3 regions of the Enterobacter cloacae complex sp. 385G4 genome follow, and region 1 is predicted to be linked to each of the others. Evidence: predicted binding sites of a transcription regulator. Region 1 holds the regulator's gene; each other region holds the start of a gene.
The links. The regulator PurR, encoded in region 1, represses purine synthesis genes. The targets are predictions, from matches to a motif close to CANGCAAACGTTTGCNTG.

Region 1 (9,742 bases):
AAGAGGGAAAACGCATTTTTCTCTCTGATTTCACGCGATTGCTTCATTACCGCGCAAAGTGAAGAGAAAGTAGCCGCCAGCTGGCGGCTACTGCGTAGTTAACGCGCAGCGCGCTGCAAAATTACCGTTGACGGCTGGCGCTGCAGGAAGCGCATGCGCATCATCATCATGATCGCCGCCGACGTCAGTCCGATGATAAAGCCCATCCAGAATCCGGCTGGCCCCATGCGATCAACGACCAGATCGGTCAGCGCCAACACGTAGCCAGTAGGCAGACCCAGCACCCAGTAGGCGATAAAGGTAATAAAGAAGATCGAACGCGTGTCTTTATATCCGCGCAATACGCCGCTGCCAATCACCTGGATGGAGTCAGAAATCTGGTAAATCGCGGCCAGCAGCATCAGGTGCGATGCCAGCGTGACGACCTCCGGATTATCGTTATAGAGCAGGGCAATTTGCTCGCGCAGCGCCACGGTAAAAAGCGCCGTGCAAATGGCCATGCAGACGCCAACGCCTAATCCGGTGCGCGCGGCGGTTTGCGCATCAAGCGTCGAGCCTTGCCCCAGGCGGAAGCCCACGCGGATCGTCACTGCTGCGGCCAGAGACATGGGCAGAACAAACATCAGAGAGCTGAAGTTCAGCGCGATCTGGTGCCCGGCGACGTCCACAATCCCCAGCGGGGAGACCAGCAGGGCAACCACGGCAAAGAGCGTCACCTCAAAGAACAGGGCCAGCGCAATCGGCAAGCCTAGCTGCACCAGGCGCGTCATGATGCTCCAGTCCGGCGTGCTGAATCTGTTCTCGTTACGAATATCGCGCATTGAACGGGCGCGTTTCACATAAGCGATCATACTGAAGAACATTACCCAGTAAACCGCAGCCGTCGCCACGCCACAGCCGACGCCGCCCAGCTCCGGCATGCCGAAATGGCCGTAAATAAAGATATAGTTCACCGGAATATTCACCAGCAGGCCGATAAAGCCCATCACCATGCCGGGCTTGGTTTTCGCCAGCCCTTCACACTGGTTACGGGCGACCTGGAAAAAGAGGTAGCCGGGCGCACCCCAGAGCAGGGCGCGCAGATATCCCACGGCTTTGTCTGCCAGCGCCGGGTCAATATTGTGCATGGCGCGGATGATATGACCCGCGTTCCAGAGCACGACCATAATCAGCACAGAGACAAACCCTGCCAGCCAGAAACCCTGGCGGACCTGATGGGCAATACGCTCGCGACGACCCGAGCCATTAAGCTGAGCGATAACAGGGGTGAGGGCGAGCAGCAGACCGTGGCCGAACAGGATGGCCGGCAGCCAGATTGACGTGCCGATGGCAACGGCCGCCATATCGGTGGCGCTGTAGCCACCCGCCATTACCGTATCCACAAAACCCATTGCGGTCTGGGCCACCTGCGCGACGATCACTGGTATAGCCAGTGCCAATAGCTGGCGCGCTTCATTCATGTACTTCTGCACGTGAACACCTTTATTTTGTAGTTATATGAGAGACTAAAAAAGCCGCCGAAACGGGCAGCAAGAAGAAAATGCAGGGGGGTGCCAGCTATTGTAGCGGGCTTTAGCTATTTATCTAGTGAAAAAATCGCCAGAAAATGCGCTCCGCTGGCAACCTGTTTTTCCAACTGTTATTGTGGTGGGATTAAACGGTGTCACCACCGTCCGGAAAAAACAGGAGTTGTAAGCATGTTTACTGGTATTGTGCAGGGCACCGCCAAAGTGGTGTCCATTGATGAAAAACCTAATTTTCGTACTCATGTTGTAGAGCTGCCGGAATATATGCTCGACGGCATAGAGACCGGCGCCTCGATTGCCCATAACGGCTGCTGCCTGACCGTCACCGAAATTAATGGCAACCAGATTAGCTTTGATTTAATGAAAGAGACGCTGCGTATTACCAACCTGGGTGAACTGGTGGTGGGGGATACCGTCAACGTTGAGCGCGCGGCGAAGTTCAGCGACGAGATTGGCGGCCATCTGATGTCCGGGCATATCATGACCACCGCCGAAGTGGCGAAAATCGTCACATCAGAAAATAACCGTCAAATCTGGTTTAAAGTGCAGGACCCGTCATTAATGAAATACATCCTCTATAAAGGGTTTATTGGCATTGATGGGATTAGTCTGACGGTGGGAGAAGTGACTCCGACGCGTTTTTGCGTGCATTTAATTCCCGAGACGCTGCAGCGCACCACGCTGGGTTCGAAAAAACTGGGGCATCGCGTGAATATCGAAATCGATCCGCAAACCCAGGCGGTTGTAGATACCGTTGAGCGCGTGCTGGCCGCAAAAGAAGCCGCAATAATTAAAGCTGTAGAAGACGAATAAAAAATAACCCCGGCTGACCGGGGTTATTTTTCTAGCGTGCGACCCGCAAGCCGTGTTCAATCCCACGGCTAAAAACAACCTGCCAGAGCTGAATATCTCGCGCGCGAAACGCCCCCGCGCAGGCATTCAGATAATAGCTAAACATCCGCTTGAATCGTTCAGAATAGTTGTCCGCAATTTCAGGCCAGGCTTCCTGAAAACGTGCATGCCACGCCATTAACGTGGTGTCGTAATCCGCGCCGAAGTTATGCCAGTCTTCCATCACGAAATGGGATTCGCTGGCGTTGGCAATCTGGCGTACGGACGGTAAACAGCCATTCGGAAAGATGTATTTGTTGATCCACGGGTCAACGTTATTGTCGGTCCGCTTAGAGCCGATGGTGTGCAGCAGGAAAATACCGTCCGGTTTCAGATTACGGTCCACCACCTCGAAATAGGTGTCGTAATTTTTCGGCCCGACGTGCTCGAACATGCCCACGGAAACGACCCGGTCAAACTGTTCGTTCAGATCCCGGTAATCCTGCAGGCGGATATCCACATCAAGCCCCAGGCACCGCTCCTGCGCCATTTTTTGCTGTTCAGCGGAAATGGTGACGCCGACCACGCTGACGCCGTAGTGCTTCGCCATAAAATACGCCAGCCCGCCCCAGCCGCAGCCAATATCCAGCACGCGCATACCGGACTGCAACTGCAATTTCTCGCTAATCAGGCGCAGCTTGGCCTGCTGAGCCTCTTCAAGCGTCGACGCCTCTTTCCAGTAGGCGCAGGAGTATTGCATGAAGGGGTCCAGCATGCGGCTGAACAGATCGTTGCCGAGATCGTAATGCTCTTTGCCGACGATCCAGGCACGCTTTTTACTTTGCAGGTTAAAGAGACGGGCAGAGGCGACACGCAGGGTGTCTTTAAGATTACGGGGGAGCTGTTTTTCCAGACCAGCACGCAGCACGCTGGCGAAAAAAGTATCCAGCCGTTCGCATTCCCACCAGCCGTCCATATAGCTTTCCCCCAGGCCTAGCGACCCCTCGCGCAACACGCGTTTAAAAAAATCGGGATGTTTAACCTGAGGATCCGATGGGGATGATCCGTTGATAGTGATGCCTGCCCGACCTAACAGTTCACTGACGATCCGGGACCAGTTATCGTCCGGAACGCTGACTTCTTCTATACACGATGAACTCATAGCTTCTCCATCACCCTACTGTGATCAGAACCTTAAAACAGCGTAGACGCTTTTTTGGTTTGTGAGAAATCTCACGGTAAATACCGCGAGGCTAGTATCCGACGTAGAACAGAGGAAGGGAGATAACCCTTGCCGAAATGCCTTCCATGGTAAAACGGGAGCACTCCGGCTCCCGTTAACACATAATATTTATCGTATTTAATCGAACCAAATTTAGTATAGGCCTCAAAATTTGGTGATTCAATAGAAAATTCTTAGCAACCTAATCACTGAAAATTAACATAGTTTTTGGCGCGATTAGGCATGCGAGGTTTCTACCTGCGTGCTCTCATCCTGAGCGGAAGCCTGCATGCGATAGCCTATGACGGCCAGCGCAACGGTAGCCAGCATCACGCTGGTTGTCGTCAGCAGCGGCGTGGCAATCAGCGCGGAGACCACCAGGCTTGCCAGGAAGCACAGCCCCAGCTGCAGGGTGTTCTGCAGCGCAGCCGCGCGGCCTGTCGCCTGCGGGAACGGACGCAGCGCCTGCGCCACAACGATAGGGTAGATCGCCCCGTTCGCGATGGCCATCACGCAGAATGGAATCAATATTTCGGCCAGACCCGCGCCCGGAATAAACCCAACGGCCCAGGTGCCAATGACGCTCAGCGCATAGAGCACCAGCAGCCACGGCAGCATCTGCTGGCCTTCCCATTTTTGCAGCGCCGCGCGACAGCCGTACCCGCCCACCAGGAACGCGATGGTCTGCGGAACGTAGCTCAGGCCAATGGCCGCCGGGCTATAGCCCATATCGTGCAGAATAAACGGCGAACCGGTCAGCCACGCGAAGAAGCTCGCCGAGCAGGCGGCATAGATCAGAACGTTGCCGCGATACGCTTTCGCGCTCAGCAGGGAGGTGAAGGTAATCGGCTTCGCGTCTGCGTGCGCCTCTTTTTTATGCGCGGGCTTGAGGGCGAACGCCGGCAGCATCAGCACCAGCGTGATGGCAAACAGCGTGGCAAAGATGGCCTGCCAGTCAAAGTGCGCGAGGATCCAGCTGCCCAGCAGCGGGGCGAGGGCCGGTGAGAGCCCCACCAGCGGCATGATGGTGGCGAAAATACGGTTAGTGCGGTTCGCCGGATAGTAGTCGGTGACCAGCGCCTGCCAGGTCACGGCCGCGGCACAGACGCCGACCGCCTGAACAAACCGCAGCACCAGCAGCCAGGTGGCATCGCGCACCCATAGCATCCCCAGGCAGCCCACGGCAAAAATGGCCAGCCCCAGCAGCAGCACCGGTTTACGCCCAAAGCGATCCGAAAGCGGTCCCCAGAGCAGCTGCGCGAAGGCAAAACCGGCCAGGAACAGGCTCAGGCTGGCGCTGATGGCGGCAGCAGGGGTTTGCAAATCTTCCTGCATGGCGGCAAACGCCGGCAGGTACATATCGGTGGCCAAAAAGCCCAGCACGCTTAAGCCGCCGAGCCAGACTAAAAAACCTTTCCTGGGTTGCACTGTTTTATTCTCCTGAGGAGGCAGGTATACGTTGGCGCTGAGTGTAGGGAGTGCAAAGCCGCTTGTGAAACGCTAATATTTGTCGGGTGCATTCAAATTTTTTGCAGGCAGAAAATGTGGTCAGATTATTCTCTTGAAGTGGTCGATGCTGTCGCGCGTAATGGCAGCTTTAGCGGAGCGGCGCAGGAGTTGCACCGCGTCCCTTCGGCCATCAGCTATACTGTGCGACAGCTTGAGGAGTGGCTGGCGGTACCGCTGTTTGAACGGCGGCATCGTGATGTTGAATTAACGCCCGCAGGGGCGTGGTTTTTAAAGGAAGGGCGTTCTGTTATCAAAAAAATGCAGATCACCCGCGAGCAGTGCCAGCAGATCGCGAACGGCTGGCGGGGCCACCTTTCCATTGCGGTGGATTACATCGTTAAGCCCGAGCGCACCCGGCAGATGATTGTCGATTTTTATCGGCATTTCTCTGACGTAGAACTGCGGGTCTCGCAGGAGGTGTTCAACGGCGTCTGGGATGCGCTGGCGGACGGCAGGGTAGAGATGGCGATTGGCGCGACCCAGGCGATCCCGGTCGGGGGACGTTACGCCTTTCGCGATATGGGGATGCTGAGCTGGAAATGCGTGGTGGCAAGCGATCATCCCCTGGCGGCGACGGAAGGGCCGCTGAGCGACGATACGCTGCGCAGTTGGCCGTCGCTGGTGCTGGAAGATACCTCCCGCTCGCTGCCGAAGCGAATTACCTGGCTGCTGGACAACCAGCGGCGGGTTGTCGCCCCTGACTGGGGATCGTCGGCGACGTGCCTCAGTGCCGGGCTCTGCGTAGGCATGGTGCCCGCCCATTTTGCACGTCCGCGAATCGACACCGGTGAGTGGGTTGAGCTAACGCTGGAGAATCCGTTCCCGGATGCGGCCTGCTGCCTCACCTGGCAACAAAATGATGTCTCGCCGGCGATGGCCTGGCTGCTGGACTATCTGGGGGACAGCGAAACGCTTAACCGGGAGTGGCTGCGGGAGCCAGACTGACTGGCTCCGCAATGAGCTTAACGACGGTAGTCGCGGAACGGGCCATCCGCAACGGAACGGCGTTCGATGAGGCGAGGGTGAACTTCAATGGACTGTGACTCTTCACGCTTGTTGACGATCCTGTCCAGCAGCATATTGAAGGCGGTTTCACCCAGTGAATCTTTCGGCTGGTGAATGGTGGTTAACGCTGGCGTGAAGAAGCGCGCGTTGCGCACGTTGTCATACCCGATCACGGAGATGTCCTGCGGTACGCGCAGACCCAGCTCGTCGGCCGCACAGAGGGCGCCCATCGCCATGATGTCGCCCCCGCAGAAAACGGCGGTTGGACGGTGAGGCTGGGAGACGATCTGCTGCATCGCGCGGTAGCCTGATTCCGGCTCAAAGTCGCCCTGCACGATCCAGTTTTCCGGCACGGTGATTAGCGCTTCTTCCATCGCTTTCATAAAACCGGCCAGGCGGCCCGCGCCGGTGTTGCGTTCCAGCGGACCCGGGATCACGCCAATCTCGCGGTGGCCGCGTTCGATCAGATAACGGCCCGCCATGTAACCGCCTTCGAAGGCGTTATCGATAACGGAGTCGGTGAAGTCGGCGCGCGCTTCGCCCCAGTCCATCACCACCATAGGGATATGGCGATACTCTTCCAGCATCGACAGCACGGATTCCGGGTACTCTGAACACATCACCAGCAGGCCGTCCACGCGCTTTTGCGCCATCATCGACAGGTAGGCGCGCTGTTTTTCAATGCTGTTCCAGGCGTTGCCGAGAATCAGGGTATAGCCTTTCTGGAAGCAGTTTTTTTCTACCGCTTCAATGATCTCGGCAAAATAGGCCGCTTCGCTGCTGGTCGCCAGCAGACCAATAGACTTGGTGTGATTAACCTTGAGGCTCCGCGCAACCGCGCTCGGCGAGTAGTGCAGCTCTTTGATCGCTGCCCAGACGGCGTTGCGCGTCTCTTCCGCCACAAAACGGGTTTTGTTAATTACATGTGATACGGTTGTAGTGGAAACGTTTGCGCGTTTTGCTACGTCTTTAATTGTTGCCATTAAATGTCACTCCAGACCATATCCTAAACTCCTGAAAAACTTGAAGGTAAACGTTTGCCTTCTCTCACCCTTATCACGCAATTTTGAATTGCGGCACGCCGGGAAAACGACACGGGACGTCAGGAGGGGGTCAATGGCCGGTACGCTAATAAATTTAGCGTGGAATTTTGGCCTATCTTGATGAAAAGGGGAAGAGGTAAAGTGTTTATCAGCTTAAATCCAGGAAGATTTTTGACGTAAACTGTGCAAAAATGAGCAAGCTCACTTTTCGTGGGGGGATTAAAAGGAGAAAAATTGATGAGTTCCGATCTGAAGTTTTCGCTGTTCACCACCGTTATTGTGCTGGCGCTGATTGTGGCGGCTGGCCTGACGGCTGCGCTGCATTGATTTACGCGGGGGGAGTCTTCTCCCTCCCGAACGCTCCGATTGTTACTTCTCTGGCAAAAATCTTTTGCCATTTTGTTAACTTCTCATTTTTTGTGATTGATGTCATGCTTTCCGCTTCTTTGTTCTGTGTCACCACATGACACGGCATCCGGAGTTGACGCATGAAAATCAATTTTCCCCTGCTGGCCCTGGCGATTGGCGCTTTTGGGATTGGCACCACTGAATTCTCCCCGATGGGGTTACTGCCCGTTATCGCCCGTGGCGTGGACGTCTCGATCCCGGCCGCCGGGATGTTAATCAGCGCCTACGCCATCGGCGTGATGGTGGGAGCGCCGCTGATGACGCTTCTGCTTTCGCACCGTGCGCGCCGCAATGCGCTGATTTTCCTGATGGCGATTTTCACCCTGGGCAACGTGCTTTCGGCCATTTCGCCGGATTACACCACTCTGATGCTGTCGCGCATTCTGACCAGCCTCAACCACGGTGCTTTCTTTGGTCTGGGCTCGGTCGTGGCCGCAAGCGTGGTGCCAAAACACAAGCAGGCCAGCGCCGTGGCCACCATGTTTATGGGGCTGACCATCGCTAACATCGGCGGTGTTCCTGCGGCAACCTGGCTGGGCGAGGTCATTGGCTGGCGGATGTCCTTCCTGGCGACGGCCGGATTGGGCGTGGTCGCGATGGTGGCGTTGTTCTTCTCCCTGCCAAAAGGCAGTGCGGGTGAACGCCCTGATGTACGCAGAGAGCTGTCGGTGCTGATGCGCCCGCAGGTACTTTCCGCGCTGCTGACCACCGTGCTGGGGGCAGGAGCGATGTTTACCCTCTACACCTACATTTCGCCGGTCTTACACGACATTACCCACGCAACGCCACTCTTTGTTACCGCGATGCTGGTGCTGATTGGCGTCGGCTTCTCGATTGGCAACTATCTCGGCGGGAAATTTGCTGACCGTTCCGTGAGCGGCACGCTGAAGGGCTTTTTAACCCTGCTGATTGTCATTATGGTCGCGATCCCGTGGCTGGCGCAGAATGAATTCGGTGCGGCGATTGCGATGGTTGTCTGGGGCGCTGCCACCTTTGCCGTGGTGCCGCCGCTGCAGATGCGCGTGATGCGTGTTGCCCATGAGGCGCCGGGTCTCTCGTCTTCCGTGAATATCGGGGCATTCAACCTCGGCAATGCGCTGGGCGCCGCCGCCGGAGGCGCCGTGATTTCAGGCGGTCTGGGGTACAGTTTTGTGCCGGTGATGGGGGCGATTATTGCCGCGCTCGGCCTGCTGCTGGTGATGATGTCCGGCCGTAAACAGCCTGAAGCGGTTTGCACGGCTGAATAAGCAAAAACGCAGAAGGGTTACCCCTTCTGCGTGTCTCTTACGCGGCGAAGTTCTTCGCGACAAAGTCCCAGTTAACCAGAGCCCAGAAGTGCTCCAGGTAGTTCGGGCGCGCGTTGCGGTAATCAATGTAGTAAGCATGTTCCCACACGTCCACGGTCATCAGCGGCGTAGCGCTGGTGGTCAGCGGGGTGCCCGCGTTAGACGTGGACACGATAGCCAGTTTGCCATCCGCCTCTTTTACCAGCCACGTCCAGCCAGAACCGAAGTTCTTGATGGCGGCATCGGTAAACTTCGCTTTAAACTCAGCAAAGCTGCCAAAGGCGGCGTTGATGGCGGCTGCCAGTTCACCGGCAGGTTCGCCACCGGCATTCGGCGCCAGGCAGTGCCAGTAGAAAGTGTGGTTCCACACCTGAGCCGCGTTGTTAAAAACGCCACCCTCTGAGCTGCGAACGATCTCTTCCAGCGTTTTGCCTTCAAAATCGGTGCCCTTGATGAGGTTGTTCAGGTTAGTGACGTACGTCTGATGATGCTTGCCGTAGTGGTATTCCAGGGTTTCCGCAGAAATGTGCGGTGCCAGGGCGTCTTTTGCATACGGTAGTGCAGGTAATTCGAACGACATTGCTTCTCTCCTTATTGTATTTTGTGTTGCCAATAACCCTACAGACAACAAGGACAGGATAGCAAATTGAAAGGGTATGCAAAAGAGGAACTTACCCTGCCGCAGATGCGGCAGGGCAGGGATTAACGAATGGTTTTTGGCGTCATGACGCGACGCGCGCCGACGTAATGACGTACCCAGTAATCTTCGCTGAGCGAGGTGATCTGAATGTCCTGACCGCTGCGCGGAGACTGGATGAATTTCCCGTTGCCGACGTAGACGCCCACGTGGTCAGCCGTACCGCGACCCTGCGTGCGGAAGAAGACCAGGTCGCCGTTTTCCAGCTCACCCCG
Region 2 (9,742 bases), on a different contig from region 1:
GAGAACTGCACGTTAGAGCCGCCGGTTTCCACGCCGATTTCACGCAGTACCGCCATCGAGGCGTTACGCATGATTTGATACTCTTTGTCGGTCAGCGTCTGGGCTGGCGCAACGGTGATGGAGTCGCCGGTGTGGATACCCATCGCATCGAAGTTTTCGATGGAGCAGACGATGATGCAGTTGTCGTTTTTATCACGCACCACTTCCATCTCGTACTCTTTCCAGCCAATCAGCGATTCATCAATCAGCAGCTCTTTGGTTGGGGAGAGATCCAGACCGCGCTCGCAAATCTCTTCGAACTCTTCGCGGTTGTAGGCGATACCGCCACCGGTGCCGCCCATGGTGAACGATGGACGGATGATGCACGGATAGCCCACTTCAGCCGCAACGGCCAGCGCCTCTTCCATGTTATGCGCAATACCGGAGCGCGCGGTGTCGAGGCCGATTTTCTTCATCGCCACGTCAAAGCGGCGACGGTCTTCTGCTTTATCAATCGCATCGGCGGTCGCACCAATCATGGTGACGCCAAATTCAGCCAGCACGCCCTGACGCTCCAGCTCCAGCGCGCAGTTCAGCGCCGTCTGGCCGCCCATGGTTGGCAGCACCGCGTCCGGGCGCTCTTTTTCGATGATTTTACGCACCACTTCCCAGTGAATCGGCTCGATGTAGGTGGCATCCGCCATTTCCGGGTCGGTCATGATGGTCGCCGGGTTAGAGTTAACCAGGATAACGCGGTAACCCTCTTCGCGCAGCGCTTTACACGCCTGCGCGCCGGAGTAGTCGAATTCGCAGGCCTGGCCGATGACGATCGGGCCAGCGCCAAGGATCAGGATGCTTTTTATGTCTGTACGTTTTGGCATGGTCTTCTCGGCTCCTGATTATTTAGCGGTCTTACGGTATTGCTCGATAAGTTCGATGAAGTGATCGAACAGCGGCGCGGCGTCGTGCGGGCCCGGGCTGGCTTCCGGGTGGCCCTGGAAGCTGAACGCTGGCTTATCGGTACGGTGGATACCCTGCAGGGTGCCATCGAACAGTGATTTGTGCGTCACGCGCAGGTTAGCCGGCATAGAGGCTTCATCGACGGCGAAACCGTGGTTCTGCGCGGTAATCATCACCGTATTGTTATCAATGTCTTTCACCGGGTGGTTACCACCGTGGTGGCCAAACTTCATCTTGACGGTGTTCGCACCGCTCGCCAGCGCCAGCAGCTGATGGCCGAGGCAGATGCCGAATACCGGGATGTCGGTTTCCAGGAAGGACTTGATGGCGTCGATAGCGTAATCGCACGGTGCCGGGTCGCCTGGGCCGTTAGAGAGGAAGATGCCGTCCGGGTTCATCTTCAGCACGTCTTCAGCGGAGGTTTTCGCCGGTACCACCGTCAGGCGGCAGCCGCGGTCAACCAGCATGCGCAGGATGTTGCGCTTGGCACCAAAATCATAGGCCACCACGTGGAACGGCAGTTCGCTCTCTTTTTTCGCTTCCGGCAGGTCGCCTTCCAGCGTCCAGCTCCCCTGCGTCCAGCTGTAGGCTTCGGCGGTAGTCACTTCTTTCGCCAGGTCCATGCCGTTCAGGCCCGGGAAGGCTTTCGCTTTTTCCAGCGCCAGCGTCGCATCGAGGTTATCCCCTGCGATGATGCAGCCGTTTTGTGCCCCCTTCTCGCGCAGCAGACGCGTCAGCTTACGGGTATCGATATCGGCAATCGCCACGATGTTATGGCGCTTCAGATAAGAAGAGAGGTCTTCAGTGTTGCGGAAGTTGCTGGCAATCAGCGGCAGGTCGCGAATGACCAGGCCTTGCGCATGTACCTGAGAGGATTCTTCGTCAGCCGCATTGGTGCCGACATTGCCGATATGAGGATAAGTAAGAGTAACGATTTGGCGAGAATAGGAAGGATCAGTGAGGATTTCTTGATAACCGGTCATTGAAGTATTGAAAACGACTTCCCCAACCGCCGAACCCGTTGCCCCTATGGCCCGACCGATAAACTGGGTTCCGTCTTCCAGAACCAATAGCGCTGACTTAATCAAAACACCCTCCAGAGAATATTCACTCACTTTATTTGCATATTAATTCATGACTATGTCATAGATCAATGCAAATGTGTTGCCAGCGGATTTTTGGCAAACGGCGGCATTCTGGAGATTTGGTGGGTAAAAGTCAACTTAAAACGGATATTTTGTTTATTCTTTTGCAGGACTGGCAGCTTGAATGGGATTTAACGGGCAAAAAGATCAGGTAAATCATCCTGGAAAACGCTTGCGCGGTAGGTTTTATGGAAATTAAGAGACGAGAGCGACAAAAAGTGGACCAAATGGTCAAAATTTACATTCACTTCACATAACAATGGCATAAAAGTCAGATTTATGGCCATTAACAACAAAAATCCATCTAAAACAAATAAAATAAGAGGGCAATAAATTATTGCCCTATGCAATCAATATATTACGACTGCAACAACCACATCACGATGGGTAATAAAGCTTACAAACTGTTGAGATCCAGCACATCTCGCATATCAAAAAGGCCCTTTCCTTTCGATTTCAGCCACAACGCGGAGCGTACTGCGCCATTGGCGAACGTCATGCGGCTTGACGCTTTGTGCGTAATCTCAACACGTTCACCAATATCGGCGAACATCGCCGTGTGTTCGCCGACGATATCGCCTGCCCGGACGGTTGCGAAACCAATGGTGCCCGGCACGCGTTCTCCGGTATGCCCTTCACGGGAATAGACTGCGATGTCTTTTAAATCTTTATCCATTGCATAAGCAATCGCTTCGCCCATCGCCAGCGCCGTGCCTGATGGAGCATCAACTTTATGGCGGTGGTGCGCTTCAATAATCTCAATGTCGGTGTAGTCGCCCATCACCTTCGCCGCTTTTTCCAGCAGCTTCAGCATGACGTTAACGCCTACGCTAAAGTTCGCGGCAAAGACAATCGCAATGTCGGTGGCTGCATCCTGAATGGCCTGTTTACCCGCATCATCGAAGCCGGTGGTGCCAATCACCATCCCTTTACCGTGCTGGCGGCAAAACGCCAGGTGAGTCAGGGTGCCTTCGGGACGGGTAAAGTCGATGAACACGTCAAAGTCATCTTTCACCGCATCAAGGCAGCTCTGAACGGTAACGCCTGTCTTGCCCGCGCCGGCCAGTTCACCCGCATCGGATCCCAGCAGGGATGAACCTTCACGCTCCAGCGCCGCGCCGAGTGCCACGCCATCCATTTGTATTGCCGCCTGAATCAGCTGGCGACCCATACGTCCACCCGCGCCCGCAATGGCGACACGGATCTGTGCATCATGCATAGTTATTCTCTTACGTTAAAATGATGTAAACCGTTTTCAGATTAACCAGCCTTCGTAAAGGCTGCCAACTGAAAACACCAATAATTAGAATTTAACGTGAAACCGACTCAGATATCAGTAAAAGACATGATTTTGTCGTCACGATAAAGTCCGGAGCAAAAAAAAGGCCAGCACAGGAGGTGCTGGCCTTTCATCAGAAAAGAAATTATTCCACTTCGCGGGCGTCGATACGAAGCTCTTTCGGCACTTCGAAGACGATATTCTCTTCGCGTCCTTCCAGCGGAACCGCTTCGCCCCCGCCCAGCTCCTGCAGACGAGCAATCACGTTCTGCACCAGGATATCCGGCGCGGAAGCGCCTGCGGTAACGCCAACGCAGGCCGCATTTTTCACCCACGCTTCCTGGATGTCCGTCGCGTCGTCGATTAAAAACGCCGCTTTCCCCATACGCTGCGCCAGTTCGGCCAGACGGTTGGAGTTAGAGGAGTTTTTAGAGCCGACAACCAGCACCACGTCCGCCTGTTCAGCCAGCGCGCGCACCGCTTCCTGACGGTTAGTGGTGGCGTAACAGATATCATCCTTACGCGGCCCGACGATTTTCGGGAAGCGCTGGCGCAGGGCGTCAATCACGTCAGAGGTGTCGTCTACGGAGAGCGTGGTCTGGGTCATAAACGACAGACGCGCTTCGTTTTTCACGTTCAGCGTCAGTACATCTTCCGGTGACTCCACCAGGTACATTCCCCCTTCCGGGTTGCTGTACTGGCCCATGGTGCCTTCAACTTCCGGGTGACCGGCGTGGCCAATCAGAATCGACTCTTCACCGCGACGGCTGGCGCGCGCCACTTCCATATGCACTTTTGTCACTAATGGACAGGTGGCATCGAATACGGTCAGATCGCGGCTTTTCGCTTCGTTACGGACCGCCTGAGAGACGCCGTGCGCAGAGAAGATCAGGATCGCACCGTCCGGCACTTCGCTGATCTGCTCGATGAAAATAGCACCGCGCTCGCGCAGGCTGTCGACCACGTAGCGGTTATGCACCACTTCGTGACGCACGTAAATCGGCGCGCCGTAAATCTCCAGCGCGTTTTCAACAATGCTGATAGCGCGGTCTACACCGGCGCAGAAGCCGCGCGGGTTAGCCAACAGGATCTGCATTTCAGGCCTCCAGTGCCGGATCAATCTCCAGCACTTCAACATCAAAATGAACGGTACGCCCGGCAAGCGGATGGTTGAAGTCAACGGTGATAGAGTCGCCGTTAATCTCGCGGATCACGCCAGGCATTTCGCTGCCGTCCATAGCGGTAAAGAGCATAATCGCCCCGATTTCCGGTTCGCCCGCGTCCATAAACTCGCGGCGCGAGAAATACTGAATCAGGTCCGGGCTTGGCACGCCAAACGCGGCATCCGGCTCCAGCGAGAACGCTTTTTTCTCACCCTCTTTCAGGCCCAGGAGCTGCTGCTCAAGACCTTCAGACAGGGAGGTATCGCCGAGACGAAACAGGGCAGGTTTGCCGTTATTGCGGGTGGATTCAGCCGTGGAGCCGTCATCCAGCTTCAGCGTGAAGTGAACGAGAACCGCGCTGTTGCTCTGTACGGATTTAGACATACACATTGCTCTTTAATGTTGTGCCGGGTGGCGCAGCGCATCACCCGGCATTGACAATTACGCCTGCTCTTTCGCTGCGGGTTTAGGCAAGAAGCCTTCCAGCACGATTAACGCCGCACCGATGCAGATGGCGGTGTCGGCCAGGTTAAAGGTCGCGAAGTGCCAGTCGCCGACGTAGAAGTCGATCATATCGACCACAAAACCGTGCCACAGGCGGTCAAACAGGTTGCCCAGCGCGCCGCCAATGATCAGCGCGTAGGCGATGTTATTCAGCTTTTGCGTGGCCTTCGAGCGGTACATCAGCACAGCCAGTACCACGCAGATACCGAGAGCGATACCCGCGAAGAACCAGCGCTGCCAGCCACCGCTGTCGGCAAGGAAGCTAAACGCCGCGCCGTAGTTGCGCGCATAGTGCAGGTTAAGCGACGGGAACAGCGAAACCGTCTCCCCCAGAGCGAAATTCTGGAGAATCAGGAACTTGCTGCCCAGATCGATAATCAGCACCACCACAACCAGCCACAGCCAGCGCAGTCCTGTTGAACAGAGAGTTTTACTCATCAGGCAAACTTACGTTTTTCGCCGTCACCGGCGACGTTGCTTACACAGCGTCCGCAGATGTCTGCGTGTTCCGCCACCTGGCCGATATCGGTAGTGTAATGCCAGCAGCGCGGGCACTTCTCACCTTCGGCTTTGCTCAGTGCGACTTGCAGGCCTTTGAGCAACTCGCTCTGCTGAGCATCAGCAGAAGCCTCGGCATAATCCGCAACTTTTGCACCGGAGGTCAACAGGACAAATCGTAATTCATCGCCCAGCGCGGTCAGCTTCGCCGCCAGCTCCGGTTCGGCGTACAGGGTCACTGCCGCTTCCAGAGAGCCACCGACTTTTTTATCCGCACGCGCCTGCTCGATTACTTTGTTCACTTCGCCACGCACTTTCAGCAGCTCGTCCCAGAAGGCATCGTTCATTGCTTCGGTGCTGGAGAGATCGAACAGACCTTCATACCACTCGCCGGTGAAGACATACTTCTCACGGTCGCCCGGCAGATAACCCCAGATTTCATCCGCGGTGAAGGACATGATCGGCGCCATCCAGCGCACCAGCGCTTCTGCGATGTGGAACAGCGCGGACTGGCAGCTACGGCGAGCCACGCTGTCCGCCTTCGCGGTGTACTGGCGATCTTTGATGATGTCGAGGTAGAACGAGCCCATCTCGATGGAGCAGAAGCGCATCAGGCGCTGCACCACTTCGTGGAAGTCGTAAGACTCATAGGCTTTCAGGATATCTTCCTGCGCCGCTTTCGCGCAGCCTACCGCCCAGCGGTCCAGCACGACCATCTCTTCCGGTTTCACCATGTCTTTCACTGGATCGAACCCGTTCAGGTTCGCCAGCAGGAAGCGCGCGGTGTTACGGATACGACGATAGCTGTCGGCAGCACGCTTCAGGATCTCGTCAGACACCGCCATTTCGCCAGTGTAGTCGGTTGAGGCTACCCACAGACGCAGGATGTCCGCGCCCAGCTTGTTCATCACGTCCTGCGGCGAAACGGTGTTGCCGATAGATTTAGACATCTTACGGCCCTGACCATCCACGGTGAAGCCGTGGGTCAGTACCTGACGGTAAGGCGCTTTACCTTTCATCGCGGTGGAGATCATCAGGGATGACATGAACCAGCCGCGGTGTTGGTCGGAACCTTCCAGATACATGTCGGCAGCGTGACCGGCAAACTCCGGACGCACGTCAACTACGGAGGCGTGAGTCGACCCGGAGTCGAACCACACGTCCAGGGTGTCTGGCACTTTCTCATAGTTGTCCGCGTCCGCGCCCAGGATGTCACGGGCGTCGAGATCCCACCACGCCTGAATGCCGTCAACTTCGACGCGCTTCGCCACTTCTTCCATCAGTTCCAGGGTGTTCGGGTGCAGCTCATGCGTCTCTTTATGCACGAACAGCGACATCGGCACGCCCCAGGTACGCTGACGAGAGATACACCAGTCAGGACGGTTAGCCACCATGGATTCGATACGCGCCTGGCCCCAGTCCGGGATCCACTGCACGCCTTTGATCTCTTTCAGAGACTGCTCGCGCAGGCCTTTCTGATCCATGCTGACGAACCACTGCGGGGTCGCACGGAAGATGATCGGCGTCTTGTGGCGCCAGCAGCACGGATAGCTGTGCTGCATTTTCTCAACGTGCAGCAGCGCGCCGCTGGTGCGCAGCATGTCAACGATGATGTCGTTGGCTTTGAAGACGTTGATACCATCCAGCGCCGGGTAGGTGCCAGGCAGGTAAGAACCGTCCGGGCCTACCGGGTTGGCAATTTCCAGGCCGTATTTCAGGCTGATGTTGTAGTCGTCAGGACCGTGGCCACCGGCGGTATGTACCGCACCGGTACCCGCGTCCAGCGTGACGTGGTCGCCCAGGATCGCCGGAACGTCGAAGTCCAGGAACGGGTGTTTGAAGCGCATCAGCTCCAGCGCGTCGCCTTTTACGGTGCCCAGCACGGTGTAGTCGGTGATATTCGCGCGTTTCAGCACGCTTTCAACCAGATCTTTCGCCAGGATAACCGCGCGGCCATCAATCTGCACCAGCGCATATTCGAACTCGCCGGAAAGAGAGATTGCACGGTTGGCTGGCAGCGTCCACGGGGTAGTGGTCCAGATCACCAGAGAGATCGGGCCGCTAACGCCAGGCAGACCGAATTTACCTTTAATGGCATCCTGATCGACCGCTTCGAAGGCCACGTCGATAGAAGGTGAAGTTTTGTCGTAATATTCCACTTCCGCTTCTGCCAGCGCAGAACGGCAGTCCACGCACCAGTGCACAGGCTTTGCGCCTTTATGCAGGTGGCCGTTACCGATGATTTTGCCCAGCGCACGGATGATGTTGGCTTCGGTTTTGAAGTCCATGGTCAGGTACGGGTGCGACCAGTCGCCCAGCACGCCCAGACGGATAAAGTCAGCACGCTGGCCTTCAACCTGGGTGGCCGCGTATTCGCGGCACTTCGCGCGGAACTCTGCAGCGGTGAATTTCTCACCTGGCTTGCCAAACTCTTGCTCCACTTTCAGCTCGATCGGCAGACCGTGGCAGTCCCAGCCCGGCACGTAAGGCGAGTCAAATCCCGCGAGTCCTTTGGACTTCACGATAATATCTTTCAGAATCTTGTTTACGGAGTGACCAATATGAATGCTGCCATTCGCATATGGAGGGCCATCATGCAGAATGAAGGTTTTTTTGCCTTTTTTGGCTGCACGAATGATGCCGTACAGGTCATCATCGGTCCAACGCGCCAGCATTCCCGGTTCACGCTTGGCGAGATCGCCGCGCATCGGGAACCCTGTTTCCGGCAAATTCAGGGTTGATTTATAGTCACTCATCAGATTCTCGGTTCCGTATTTATCACGTAGGCAGTTAAGCCGGTTCTAAAGCCCAAAAAACTCGCGGGCCGTTAATTCATCTCGCGCGATTTGCGCCTTAAGTTCATCCAGCGAAGCAAATCGCTGCTCGTTGCGTATTTTTTTACGCAGTATTACATCTATATGGCGACCATAAAGGTCCATTACAACGTCCAGCAGGTGCACTTCTAGCTGTTGACGCACACCGGCAACGGTAGGACGCGTGCCAATGTTGGCAACGCCGTAAAACGACTTATCGCCCAGTCCTGCCACTTCCACCGCATAGACCCCTTTAACCGGGGAAACCTGACGACGCAGCGGTATATTCGCCGTCGGGAAACCAATCGTGCGGCCCAGCGCATCGCCATGAACCACGCGGCCAGAGATGGTGAACGGATGGCCCAGCAAATTTTCTGCCGTCTCCAGTTCATCATTAGCCAGCGCCTGCCGCACCGCCGTGCTGCTGACGCGCACGCCGCCTTCACAGAAGGTCATCGCGCTGGTGACGTCAAAACCGTACTCCAGACCAGCCTTCTGTAATAGCAAGAAATCGCCCTGACGACCAGCGCCAAAGCGGAAATCATCCCCCACGGCGAGAAACTGAACGCCAAGACGCTTAACCAGCAGGTCGCTGACAAAATTTTGTGCTGTCAGTGCGGCAAAGCGGCGATCGAAACGCACACACAATACGTAGTCCACGCCGGACTCCGCCAGGTAGCGCAACTTTTCGCGCAGGCGAGTGAGGCGAGCGGGAGATTTATCGCCCGCGAACAGCTCCAGCGGCTGTGGCTCGAAAATCATCACCACAACGGGCAGGCCACGGGCCTCCCCTTCTTTACGCAATCCCTGCAACAGCGCCTGATGACCACGATGCACGCCGTCGAAATTACCAATGGTCAGCACGCACCCGTTTGGCGCTCTGCTGAGATTATGTATGCCGCGTATCAGCTTCATGTCTGGCTCAAAACAGTGAAAATCGCCAAAGTATACCTTGTACAGCGGTTAAGGTTAACCGGCGATTGTTCGCGCAAAACAGAAAGCCGTAATGATTTCATCAGGCTGACCTTTCACAGCGAAAAAATCTGCCCGTGAACTGCGATTTTTACGCCGAAAGGCTGTATTCACGAAAGACAAGCTGGTAGAATCCTGCGCCATCACTACGTAACGTAGCGTCGCTAATTAACGGCGCTTATTTGCACAAATCCATTGACAAAAGAAGGCAAAGAGGGCATATTCCTCGGCCTTTGAATTGTCCACATAGAACATATTTGGGAGTTGGACTTGGCTAATATCAAATCAGCTAAGAAACGTGCCGTTCAGTCTGAAAAGGCTCGTAAGCACAACGCAAGCCGTCGCTCTATGATGCGTACTTTCATCAAGAAAGTATACGCAGCAATCGAAGCTGGCGACAAAGCTGCAGCGCAGAACGCATTTAACGAA
Region 3 (9,742 bases), on a different contig from region 1:
ATAACATGACTGATGCGCTCGCGGCCCTGGCGGCAAGCGTTGCCGCTGAACTGCCGTGCCGCGATGCGCTGATGCAGGAGTATGACGACAAGTGGCACCAGGATGGTCTGGTGATGGACAAGTGGTTTATTCTGCAGGCGACCAGCCCGGCGGCCGATGCGCTTAGCAAAGTTCGCAGCCTGCTTAAGCACCGTTCGTTCACCATGAGCAACCCGAACCGCGTTCGCTCGCTGATTGGCGCATTTGCCAGCAGTAACCCGGCCGCGTTCCACGCCGAAGACGGCAGCGGATACCAGTTTATGGTGGAAATGCTGACCGAGCTGAACAGCCGTAACCCGCAGGTTGCATCACGTCTGATTGAGCCGCTGATCCGCCTGAAACGCTATGATGCGCAGCGTCAGGCGAAAATGCGCACCGCGCTTGAGCAGCTGAAAGGGCTGGAAAATCTGTCTGGCGATCTGTACGAGAAGATTGCTAAGGCGCTGGCCTGATGTAAAAAAGCCCGGTGGCGCTACGCTAACCGGGCCTACGTGAGGGCGCGGGACATCGGTTTTCTCCCTCTCCCTGTGGGAGAGGGCATCAGGCATTGGCCTTTATCCGCTGAATCTCCGCTTCCCCACGTTTCATCACCCGATTCAGCACTTCGGCTTCCAGCTCCGCCAGTCTGGCCGATCCCACGCGGCGAGGACGTGGAATATCTACCGTCAGATCCAAACCGATTTTCCCGTTTTCTATAAGCAATACCCGGTCCGCCATCGCCACGGCTTCGCTGACGTCATGCGTCACCAGCAGTACCGTAAAGCCGTGCGCCTGCCAGAGGGATTCAATCAGATCCTGCATTTCTATCCGCGTCAGGGCATCAAGAGCGCCGAGCGGCTCATCAAGCAGCAGCAGGCCGGGACGGTGAATCAACGCTCGCGCCAGCGCCACGCGCTGCTTCTGGCCGCCCGACAGCGCCGCAGGCCATTCACCTGCACGGTTTTCCAGCCCGACGGCGGCCAGCGCCTGACGGGCTTCATCCCGCCAGTTGCCTTTGAGCCCCAGCCCGACGTTATCAATCACCGTTTTCCACGGCAGCAGGCGCGCATCCTGAAACATCATGCGCGTATCGTCCTGAATATTGGCCAGCGGCGTGGTTCCTGCCAGAATCTCTCCACCGTTGGGGGCCTCCAGCCCGGCTAAAAGACGCAGGAGTGTGCTTTTTCCGCCGCCGCTGCGCCCGACTACAGCCACAAACTGGCCGGCGGGAATGTGCAGATCCAGCCCGTTAAGAATGGTGTTTTCGCCGTAGCGTTTGGTTACGCCGTTCAGCAGCAGCGGCGTGCCCTGATTTAGTCGTGCGGTATTCATGCTTTCGCCTCCTGAAGGGTATAGGCCGGATTCCAGCGCAGCCAGCTGCGCTCCAGCCACTGTGCGCTGACGTCGGCGAGTTTGCCGAGCAGTGCATACAGAATGATGGCGACCACCACCACGTCCGTTTGCAGGAATTCGCGGGCGTTCATCGCCAGGTAGCCAATACCGGAGTTGGCTGAGATGGTTTCCGCCACAATCAGCGTCAGCCACATCAGGCCGAGCGCAAAGCGCACCCCGACCATAATGGAGGGCAGGGCGCCCGGCAGAATCACGTGAGCAAAGAGGGAAAAACCCGATAAGCCGTAGCTGCGTGCCATCTCCACCAGACCGCGATCGATATTGCGGATGCCGTGCCAGGTGTTGATGTATATCGGGAACAGCGTGCCCAGCGCCACGAGGAAGATTTTGGCGCTCTCATCGATCCCAAACCACAAAATGACCAGCGGGATCAGCGCCAGATGCGGCACGTTGCGCAGCATCTGGATGGAGGTATCCAGCAGCCTTTCCCCCCAGCGTGAAAGGCCGCTGATCAGACCCAGCACCAGACCGATGCTGCCGCCGATGGAAAACCCAATCACCGCGCGCCAGGAGCTGATCGCCAGATGTTGCCACAGCTCTCCGCTGACGCTCAGCGACCAGAACGCTTCGATAACGCCCTCCGGAGAGGGCAAAATGCGGCTCGACAGCCAGCCGGTGGTCGACGCGAGCTGCCAGAGCGCCACGATGCCGACGGGCAAAAACCACGGGGCGGCGCGCAGCAGCCATTTTTGTGAGGTGGCAGACATGGTCACTCCTTAGCTCTGTGCGGCTTTGCGCGGAATAAACTCGTTTGCCACGGCTTCGCCCTGCAGCTGGAGCCGCTGCGGCTGCGGAATTTCCGGAACGGCGACATCCAGATGCGGGAATAACAGCTCGCCCACCCTGTAGGCCTCTTCCAGGTGCGGATAGCCGGAGAGAATAAAGCTGTCGATGCCCAGGTCAGCGTATTCATTAATACGTGCAGCCACGGTTGGCCCGTCGCCGACCAGCGCCGTGCCCGCGCCGCCGCGTACCAGACCCACGCCCGCCCACAGGTTCGGGCTGATTTCCAGATTCTCGCGCTTGCCGTTGTGCAGAGAGGCCATGCGGTGCTGCCCGACGGAGTCGGTTTTGGCAAACGCAGCCTGCGCCTTCGCAATGGTCTCATCGTCCAGATGGGAGATCAGACGGTCTGCCGCCTGCCAGGCTTCTTCATTGGTTTCGCGCACAATCACGTGCAGGCGAATCCCGAAGCGCACCTTGCGGCCATGGGCGGCGGCTTTGGCGCGGACCTGGGCAATTTTCTCTTTCACCAGCTCGGGCGGCTCGCCCCAGGTCAGATAGAGATCGACCTGCTCGGCGGCCAGATCCTGGGCCACATCCGACGATCCGCCAAAATAGAGCGGAGGGCGCGGCTGCTGCACTGGCGGGAAGTAGAGCTTCGCGTCGCGAACGTGAATATGCTTACCTTCAAAGGTGACGGTTTCGCCTTCCAGCAGGCGTCGCCAGACGCGGGTAAATTCGGCGGAGGCTTCATAGCGCTCGGTATGGTCGAGGAACACGCCGTCACCCGCCAGCTCCTGCGGATCGCTGCCCGTCACCAGGTTAAACAGAGCGCGGCCGTTGGAGAGCCTGTCCAGCGTTGCTGCCTGACGCGCCGCCACGGTGGGTGAAACGACGCTCGGACGCAATGCAACCAGGAATTTAAGGCGCTGGGTGACCGGGATCATCGACGCGGCCACCAGCCAGGCATCCTCGCACGAGCGTCCGGTCGGGATCAGCACGCCGGTAAAACCGATTCGGTCCGCCGCCTGGGCAATCTGCTGAAGATAGCCATGGTCAACCGGGCGCGAGCCCTCTTCTGTACCAAGATAGTGTCCATCACCGTGGGTGGGTAAAAACCAGAAAAGATTCAGACTCATGATTTAGCTCCTTCTTTGCCAGCGGGCTGCCAGATGCGTTCGCGAATATCGACCTGTTTTGGTACCAGGCGGTTTTGATAGAAGAGGTCAGCAGTCTGTTGCTGAAGCGCGGCGACGTGTGCGTCGACAGGCGCAATGGTGGTGGGCGGACGGTGACTGAGGTAGCTCGCGATCACCGGCTCAGGTAAGCCCATGGTTTTTGCCAGCAGGGCGATGCTCGCCTGACGCTGGCTCTGGGTCAGGGCATCTGCCTGCGTAAAGGTATCCAGTACGCCCTGAATAAACGCGCCGTTTTTTTCGGCGTAAGGGCGTGAGGCGAGGTAGAACGAACCGGTTTGCTTCAGCGTGGTACCGTCTTTCAGCACCCGTACGCCACCCTGCAGTAATGCCGCGGAGTAGTACGGATCCCAGATAGCCCAGGCATCAACGTTTTTCTGCTGGAACGCGGCGCGCGCGTCGGCGGGCGTCAGGTAAACGGGCTGAATGTCGGTGAACTTGAGCCCAGCTTCCTGTAAGGCGCGCAGCAGCAGGTTGTGCGAGCTGGAACCTTTCTGGAAAGCGACCTTACGCCCTTTAAGGTCGGAGACGCTTTTAATGTCACTGTTTTCAGGTACCAGGATGACTTCGGCTTTCGGCTTAGCGGGTTCTACACCGACGTATACCAGGTCTGCCCCGGCAGCCTGAGCGAAAATAGGCGGGATGTCGCCCGTACTGCCCAGATCGATACTGCCGACGTTCAGGGCTTCAAGCATCTGCGGCCCTGCCGGGAACTCCACCCATGAGAATTTGGTGTCCGGGAAGCGTTTTTCCAGCAGCTGGTGGCTTTTTGCCAGCACCATACTGACGCTGCCTTTTTGGTAGCCAATCCGTAAACTGTCCGGTGCGGTTTCTGCGGCATGTGCCAGCGCGGTAAACGCCATCAGGCCAGCCAGTCCGAGGCGGGTTAAGGTTTTAAACATGTGCGACTCCCTGCGGCGGATTAAAAGAAGGAACCTGGATATCCCGGCGATGCAGCGCGTGCCAGAAAGTTTCCAGCGAGGCATCAAGGCGCGTTTGCAGATTCGGCGTGAAGTGCGGCTTATGCTGGTAGTCAATGACCTGCGAATCATCCGCGAAAACGCCGTGAAGGATCTCCTGCGCCTTCAGGGCGTTTAGCACCGGCTTCAGGGCGTAATCTACCGCCAGTAAATGGGCCACCGTGCCGCCCGTTGCCAGCGGCAGAACCACTTTGCCGTCCAGTGCGCGCTCGGGGAGAAGATCGAGCAGCGTTTTCAGCGCGCCCGAAAAAGAGGCTTTATAAATCGGGGTCGCAACGATGAGGCCGTCCGCTTCCTTGAGCTGCTCAGTGAGGGTTTTCAGCGCGGGGCTGTCGAAGCGGGCATACAGCAAATCTTCAGGTTCGAAGTTATGCAGATTCCAGTGGCACACTTCCACGTCCAGGGCATTGAGCTTGTCGCGGGCATATTCCAGCAGGGCGCTGGAACGCGAAGGGAATCGTGGACTTCCGGCCAGGGTAATGACGCGCATACTTCCTCCTTATAACTAATTGTTTGCTTTTATCTAACATTCATAACAATTTTCAGGAGTGTGACACCGCGCGGTTATTCCACTAAATGATTTATCCGCAATTAAACTGCGAAAAACTGCATAAGAAAGAGAGTGGGAGGTAAACGATTGCGTTTTACACCGATTTTTTTGCCGCAGGTCAATTCCCTTTCGTGACGGGATCGCCCATAATCCCCTCCCGGTTTGCACACCGGGAATCCAGGAGAGTTCATGTACTACCCCTTCGTTCGTAAAGCCCTTTTCCAGCTCGACCCCGAGCGCGCTCATGAATTTACATTCCAGCAATTACGTCGTATTACAGGAACGCCTCTGGCGGCCCTGGTGCGTCAAAACGTGCCGGAAAAGCCTGTGCAGTGCATGGGGCTGACCTTTAAAAATCCGCTGGGTCTGGCGGCCGGTCTGGACAAAAATGGCGAGTGCATTGATGCCCTGGGCGCGATGGGCTTTGGCTCCATCGAAATTGGTACCGTCACGCCGCGCCCGCAGCCGGGAAATGACAAGCCGCGCCTGTTCCGCCTGGTCGAAGCCGAAGGGTTGATCAACCGCATGGGCTTTAATAACCTCGGCGTTGATCATCTGGTAGAGAACGTGAAGAAAGCCCATTTTGATGGGGTGTTAGGCATCAATATTGGCAAAAATAAAGATACGCCCGTTGAGCAGGGTAAAGATGACTACCTGATTTGTATGGAAAAAGTCTACGCCTATGCCGGGTATATCGCGGTGAATATTTCCTCACCCAATACCCCGGGGCTGCGCTCCTTACAATATGGCGAAGCGCTGGACGATCTTCTGAGTGCCATTAAAAATAAACAAAATGAACTCCAGGCGATCCACCATAAATATGTTCCGGTCGCGGTGAAGATCGCGCCGGATCTTTCTGTCGAAGAATTGATCCAGGTTGCCGACAGTTTGGTTCGCCATAATATTGACGGGGTGATTGCAACGAATACCACGCTCGATCGTTCGCTCGTTCAGGGAATGAAAAACTGTGACGAAGCGGGTGGGTTAAGTGGCCGTCCGGTACAATTAAAAAGCACCGAAATTATTCGCGCGCTGTCTGCGGAATTAAAAGGCCGTTTACCGATTATTGGCGTCGGCGGTATCGACTCGGTGATTGCTGCGCGCGAGAAGATGGCGGCCGGTGCGTCACTGGTGCAAATCTATTCCGGCTTTATTTTTAAAGGCCCGCCTTTGATTAAAGAAATCGTTACGCATATCTAATCTTTTTTCTTAATCAGACAACCAGGGCTTTATTTCCAGCCCTGGTTGTTTTATATTCCGTCACTGTTGCTTATTTAGACATTATCGTCTTTTATTACTAGTGTTATAAACGAAGCGGCGAACAGGACATTTTTAGTACAGGACGTTTGGGGACGGGAGAGGCACATGCGAATTAAACCTGACGATAACTGGCGCTGGTATTTTTGCGACGAGCATGACCGTATGATGCTCGATTTAGCCAATGGCATGTTGTTTCGTTCTCGTTTTGCCCGCCGAATGTTAACCCCGGACGCGTTTTCTCCATCGGGCTTTTGCGTTGACGATGCGGCGCTTTATTTCTCCTTCGAAGAAAAATGCCGCGACCTGATGCTCTCTAAAGAGCAGCGTGCCGAACTGGTATTAAATGCGCTGGTGGCTATCCGTTTCCTGAAACCGCAAATGCCGAAAAGCTGGCATTTCCTGCCTCACGGCATGGACTGGACGCCAGCAACGGGCGATGCGGCCAGCGTTAACCTGAGCGATACCGCCGAAGAGGTGAGCCTGTTAGTGGTTGAACCGGGCGAAAACGCCGCACTCTGTCTGCTGGCGCAGCCCGGCGTGACGATTGCCGGGCGCGTAATGCAGTTAGGTGATGCGATCAAAGTCATGAATGACAGGCTGAAGCCACAGCTGCGCGTCGATGCCTTCCGCCTCGAACAAGCGGTTTAAGCTTCCAGTTGTACCGACGTTTTCGGTACGCAGCTACAGCACAGGATTGTGCCGTCATTTCCAATTGCAGATTTTTTCAGTGCACTCACTTCTCCCTCCAGCAGCTTGATGCGGCAGCATCCGCAAATTCCCGCGCGGCAGGAATACGGTACGCGAATACCGGCTTGCTCCAGCTGCTCCAGTAAAACCTGTTGATTGTTGCCACGAATAACCTTGCCCTGCCAGTGAATATCCACCCCAGTGGCGACATTCGTCTCAACCTCGACCATTTCTTCTTCCTGGCCTGAGCCGTACACTCGCGCCGGCCCGCGGGCGAGAATTTCAACCTCATCGCCTACGCGGATTGCGCCGCTGGATCGCGGGATCAGGTTCTGGCCGAAATCGACATCGCCGTTGTCCTGCGCGGTACGGAACGATTGCAGCGTTTTCAGCGGCTCGCCGGAAGGATGCTTTTGGCCTTTCTCAGGACTTACCGTGGTGAAAATGCAGCGGCTGCAGGGTTTGACGACATCAAAGATGACGCTGCCAATGCGGATGACTTTCCAGGTGTCTTCATCCCAGGCGTCCGCTCCGGTCACGACCAGATTCGGGCGGAACTGTTCCATCTGTACGCTGGCTTTACAGCGATTCTGTAAATCACGCAGAGACGCTTCGTTGGTGAGCAGGAACGGGAAGCCATCCGCGAAGGAGAGGGGAACGGCGTCGTGGCGCTTTACGCGACGCGTCAGTTCCGGCCCAACCCACCGCAGCTGCACGTCGCGGGAGAAGAAGCCGCTCAGCCAGCGGTTAATTTCATCCGGGGCGATGCGCGCGGTAAAATGGTTGCCCCATACTTCCGTTGGCGCGTCGACAGCCGCAAAATCCGCAAAGCGAATCACCGCGCTGGAACCGTCCGGCGCGGTAAGGTGCAAACCGTCGTGAAGCGGGGAAGGGGTAAAGCGAACCATCTGAGGGAACTGGCGTGCGGTGATAAACGTACCGTCAGGCTCGGTGACCATAAAAATACGATCGAAGGCGAACCCGCTCATGTCTGCCAGCGCGTGAGTGACGCCGATGCCGCGCATGGATTTCACCGGATGAATAAAAAGCCTGGATAACGTCGCCACTGCACACTCCCTCGAATGAAAATAAGCCTTCAACTTTATGACATACACGCCATATTAGCTATAATGCGCGACAATTTTCTAAGAGTAAAAGTGACGATATGAATTCTCTGTTTGCCAGTACGGCCCGTGGGCTGGAAGAGCTGTTAAAAACTGAACTGGAAAGCCTGGGCGCGCAAGAGTGTCAGGTGGTTCAGGGTGGTGTCCATTTTGAGGGCGACACGCGGCTTATTTACCAGAGCCTGATGTGGAGCCGTCTGGCGTCGCGCATCATGCTGCCGATGAAGGAATGCAAGGTCTATAGCGACCTGGATCTCTACACCGGCGTACAGATGATCGACTGGACAGAGATCTTCACGCCTAACGCCACCTTCGCGGTGCATTTCAACGGCGTGAACGACGAGATCCGCAACAGCCAGTACGGCGCCCTGCGCGTAAAAGACGCCATTGTGGACTGCTTCACGCGTAAAAATAAGGAACGTCCGAACGTTGATCGCGAAAACCCGGACCTGCGTATCAACGTCTGGCTGAACGGCGACACGGCGAGCATCTCCCTCGATCTGAGCGGCGCGGGTCTGCACCTGCGCGGCTACCGCGATCGCACCGGTATGGCGCCGATCAAAGAAACCCTGGCCGCCGCCATCGTGATGCGCTCCGGCTGGCAGCCGGGCACGCCGCTGCTCGACCCAATGTGTGGCTCCGGTACGCTGCTGATTGAGGCTGCAATGCTGGCAACCGACCGTGCGCCGGGGCTGCACCGCGGCCACTGGGGCTTCAAAGGCTGGGCGCAGCACGACGAAGCGCTCTGGAAAGAGGTTAAAGACGACGCGCAGACCCGCGCGCGTAAGGGGCTGGCGGAATATACCTCTCATTTCTACGGTTCGGATAGCGACCCTCGCGTCATTGAGCGCGCGCGCAGCAACGCCCGTCGCGCCGGTATCGGCGAGCTGGTTACCTTCGAGGTGAAAGACGTGGCGAACCTGACCAACCCGCTGCCGAAGGGCCCGTACGGGACCGTAATCAGCAACCCGCCATACGGCGAGCGTCTGGACAGCGAGCCTGCGCTGATTGCCCTGCACAGCCTGCTGGGCCGCAATATGAAGGACCACTTCGGCGGCTGGAATCTGTCTCTGTTCAGCGCCTCGCCGGAGCTGCTGAGCTGCCTGCAGCTGCGTGCCGATCGCCAGTTTAAAGCGAAAAACGGCCCGCTGGACTGCGTGCAGAAAAACTATCATCTGGCAGAGAAAGCGGCGGACAGCAAGCCAACCGGCGTGGCAGAGGATTACGCCAACCGCCTGCGCAAGAACCTGAAGAAATTTGAAAAATGGGCGAAGCAGGAAGGGATCGAGTGTTATCGCCTGTACGATGCCGACCTGCCGGAGTACAACGTGGCGGTTGACCGCTATGCGGACTGGGTGGTGATTCAGGAATATGCTCCGCCGAAAACCATCGATGCGCAAAAAGCGCGCCAGCGCATGCTGGACGTCATTGCGGCCACCATTGCCGTGCTGGGGATTGTGCCGAACAAGCTGGTGCTGAAAACCCGCGAGCGTCAGAAGGGTAAAAACCAGTACCAGAAGATGGGCGAAAAGGGCGACTTTATCGAAGTGGGCGAATACAACGCTCGCCTGTGGGTGAACCTGACCGACTATCTTGATACCGGCCTGTTCCTCGACCACCGCATCGCCCGCCGTATGCTCGGCCAGATGAGCAAGGGCAAAGATTTCCTCAACCTGTTTTCCTACACCGGCAGCGCCAGCGTGCATGCCGGTCTCGGCGGCGCGCGCAGCACTACCACGGTGGATATGTCCCGCACCTATCTCGAGTGGGCCGAGCGTAACCTGCGTCTGA

Region 2: the regulator PurR is predicted to act here: its motif matches at 2,246-2,263, upstream of carA (glutamine-hydrolyzing carbamoyl-phosphate synthase small subunit).
Region 3: the regulator PurR is predicted to act here: its motif matches at 4,957-4,974, upstream of pyrD (quinone-dependent dihydroorotate dehydrogenase).

The regions. Positions count from the first base shown of each region.
Region 1 is NZ_JBXWDD010000001.1:287,301-297,042, forward strand. Features, by position in the region: gene mdtK (MdtK family multidrug efflux MATE transporter) at 99-1,472, opposite strand; gene AC2FAJ_RS01560 (riboflavin synthase) at 1,698-2,339, shown strand; gene cfa (cyclopropane fatty acyl phospholipid synthase) at 2,371-3,519, opposite strand; gene punC (purine nucleoside transporter PunC) at 3,817-5,007, opposite strand; gene punR (DNA-binding transcriptional activator PunR) at 5,122-6,033, shown strand; gene purR (HTH-type transcriptional repressor PurR) at 6,051-7,076, opposite strand; gene cydH (cytochrome bd-I oxidase subunit CydH) at 7,374-7,463, shown strand; gene AC2FAJ_RS01590 (MFS transporter) at 7,625-8,791, shown strand; gene sodB (superoxide dismutase [Fe]) at 8,829-9,410, opposite strand; gene AC2FAJ_RS01600 (C40 family peptidase) at 9,533-9,742, opposite strand, start outside.
Region 2 is NZ_JBXWDD010000003.1:304,141-313,882, reverse strand. Features, by position in the region: gene carB (carbamoyl-phosphate synthase large subunit) at 1-860, opposite strand, end outside; gene carA (glutamine-hydrolyzing carbamoyl-phosphate synthase small subunit) at 879-2,027, opposite strand; gene dapB (4-hydroxy-tetrahydrodipicolinate reductase) at 2,482-3,303, opposite strand; gene ispH (4-hydroxy-3-methylbut-2-enyl diphosphate reductase) at 3,509-4,459, opposite strand; gene fkpB (FKBP-type peptidyl-prolyl cis-trans isomerase) at 4,461-4,910, opposite strand; gene lspA (signal peptidase II) at 4,968-5,468, opposite strand; gene ileS (isoleucine--tRNA ligase) at 5,468-8,284, opposite strand; gene ribF (bifunctional riboflavin kinase/FAD synthetase) at 8,330-9,256, opposite strand; partial or broken gene AC2FAJ_RS11985 (DUF2575 domain-containing protein) at 9,264-9,482, opposite strand; gene rpsT (30S ribosomal protein S20) at 9,584-9,742, shown strand, end outside.
Region 3 is NZ_JBXWDD010000002.1:464,772-474,513, forward strand. Features, by position in the region: gene pepN (aminopeptidase N) at 1-491, shown strand, start outside; gene ssuB (aliphatic sulfonates ABC transporter ATP-binding protein) at 580-1,350, opposite strand; gene ssuC (aliphatic sulfonate ABC transporter permease SsuC) at 1,347-2,138, opposite strand; gene ssuD (FMNH2-dependent alkanesulfonate monooxygenase) at 2,148-3,293, opposite strand; gene AC2FAJ_RS10025 (sulfonate ABC transporter substrate-binding protein) at 3,290-4,252, opposite strand; gene ssuE (NADPH-dependent FMN reductase) at 4,245-4,820, opposite strand; gene pyrD (quinone-dependent dihydroorotate dehydrogenase) at 5,070-6,080, shown strand; gene zapC (cell division protein ZapC) at 6,246-6,788, shown strand; gene AC2FAJ_RS10045 (YcbX family protein) at 6,785-7,894, opposite strand; gene rlmKL (bifunctional 23S rRNA (guanine(2069)-N(7))-methyltransferase RlmK/23S rRNA (guanine(2445)-N(2))-methyltransferase RlmL) at 7,993-9,742, shown strand, end outside.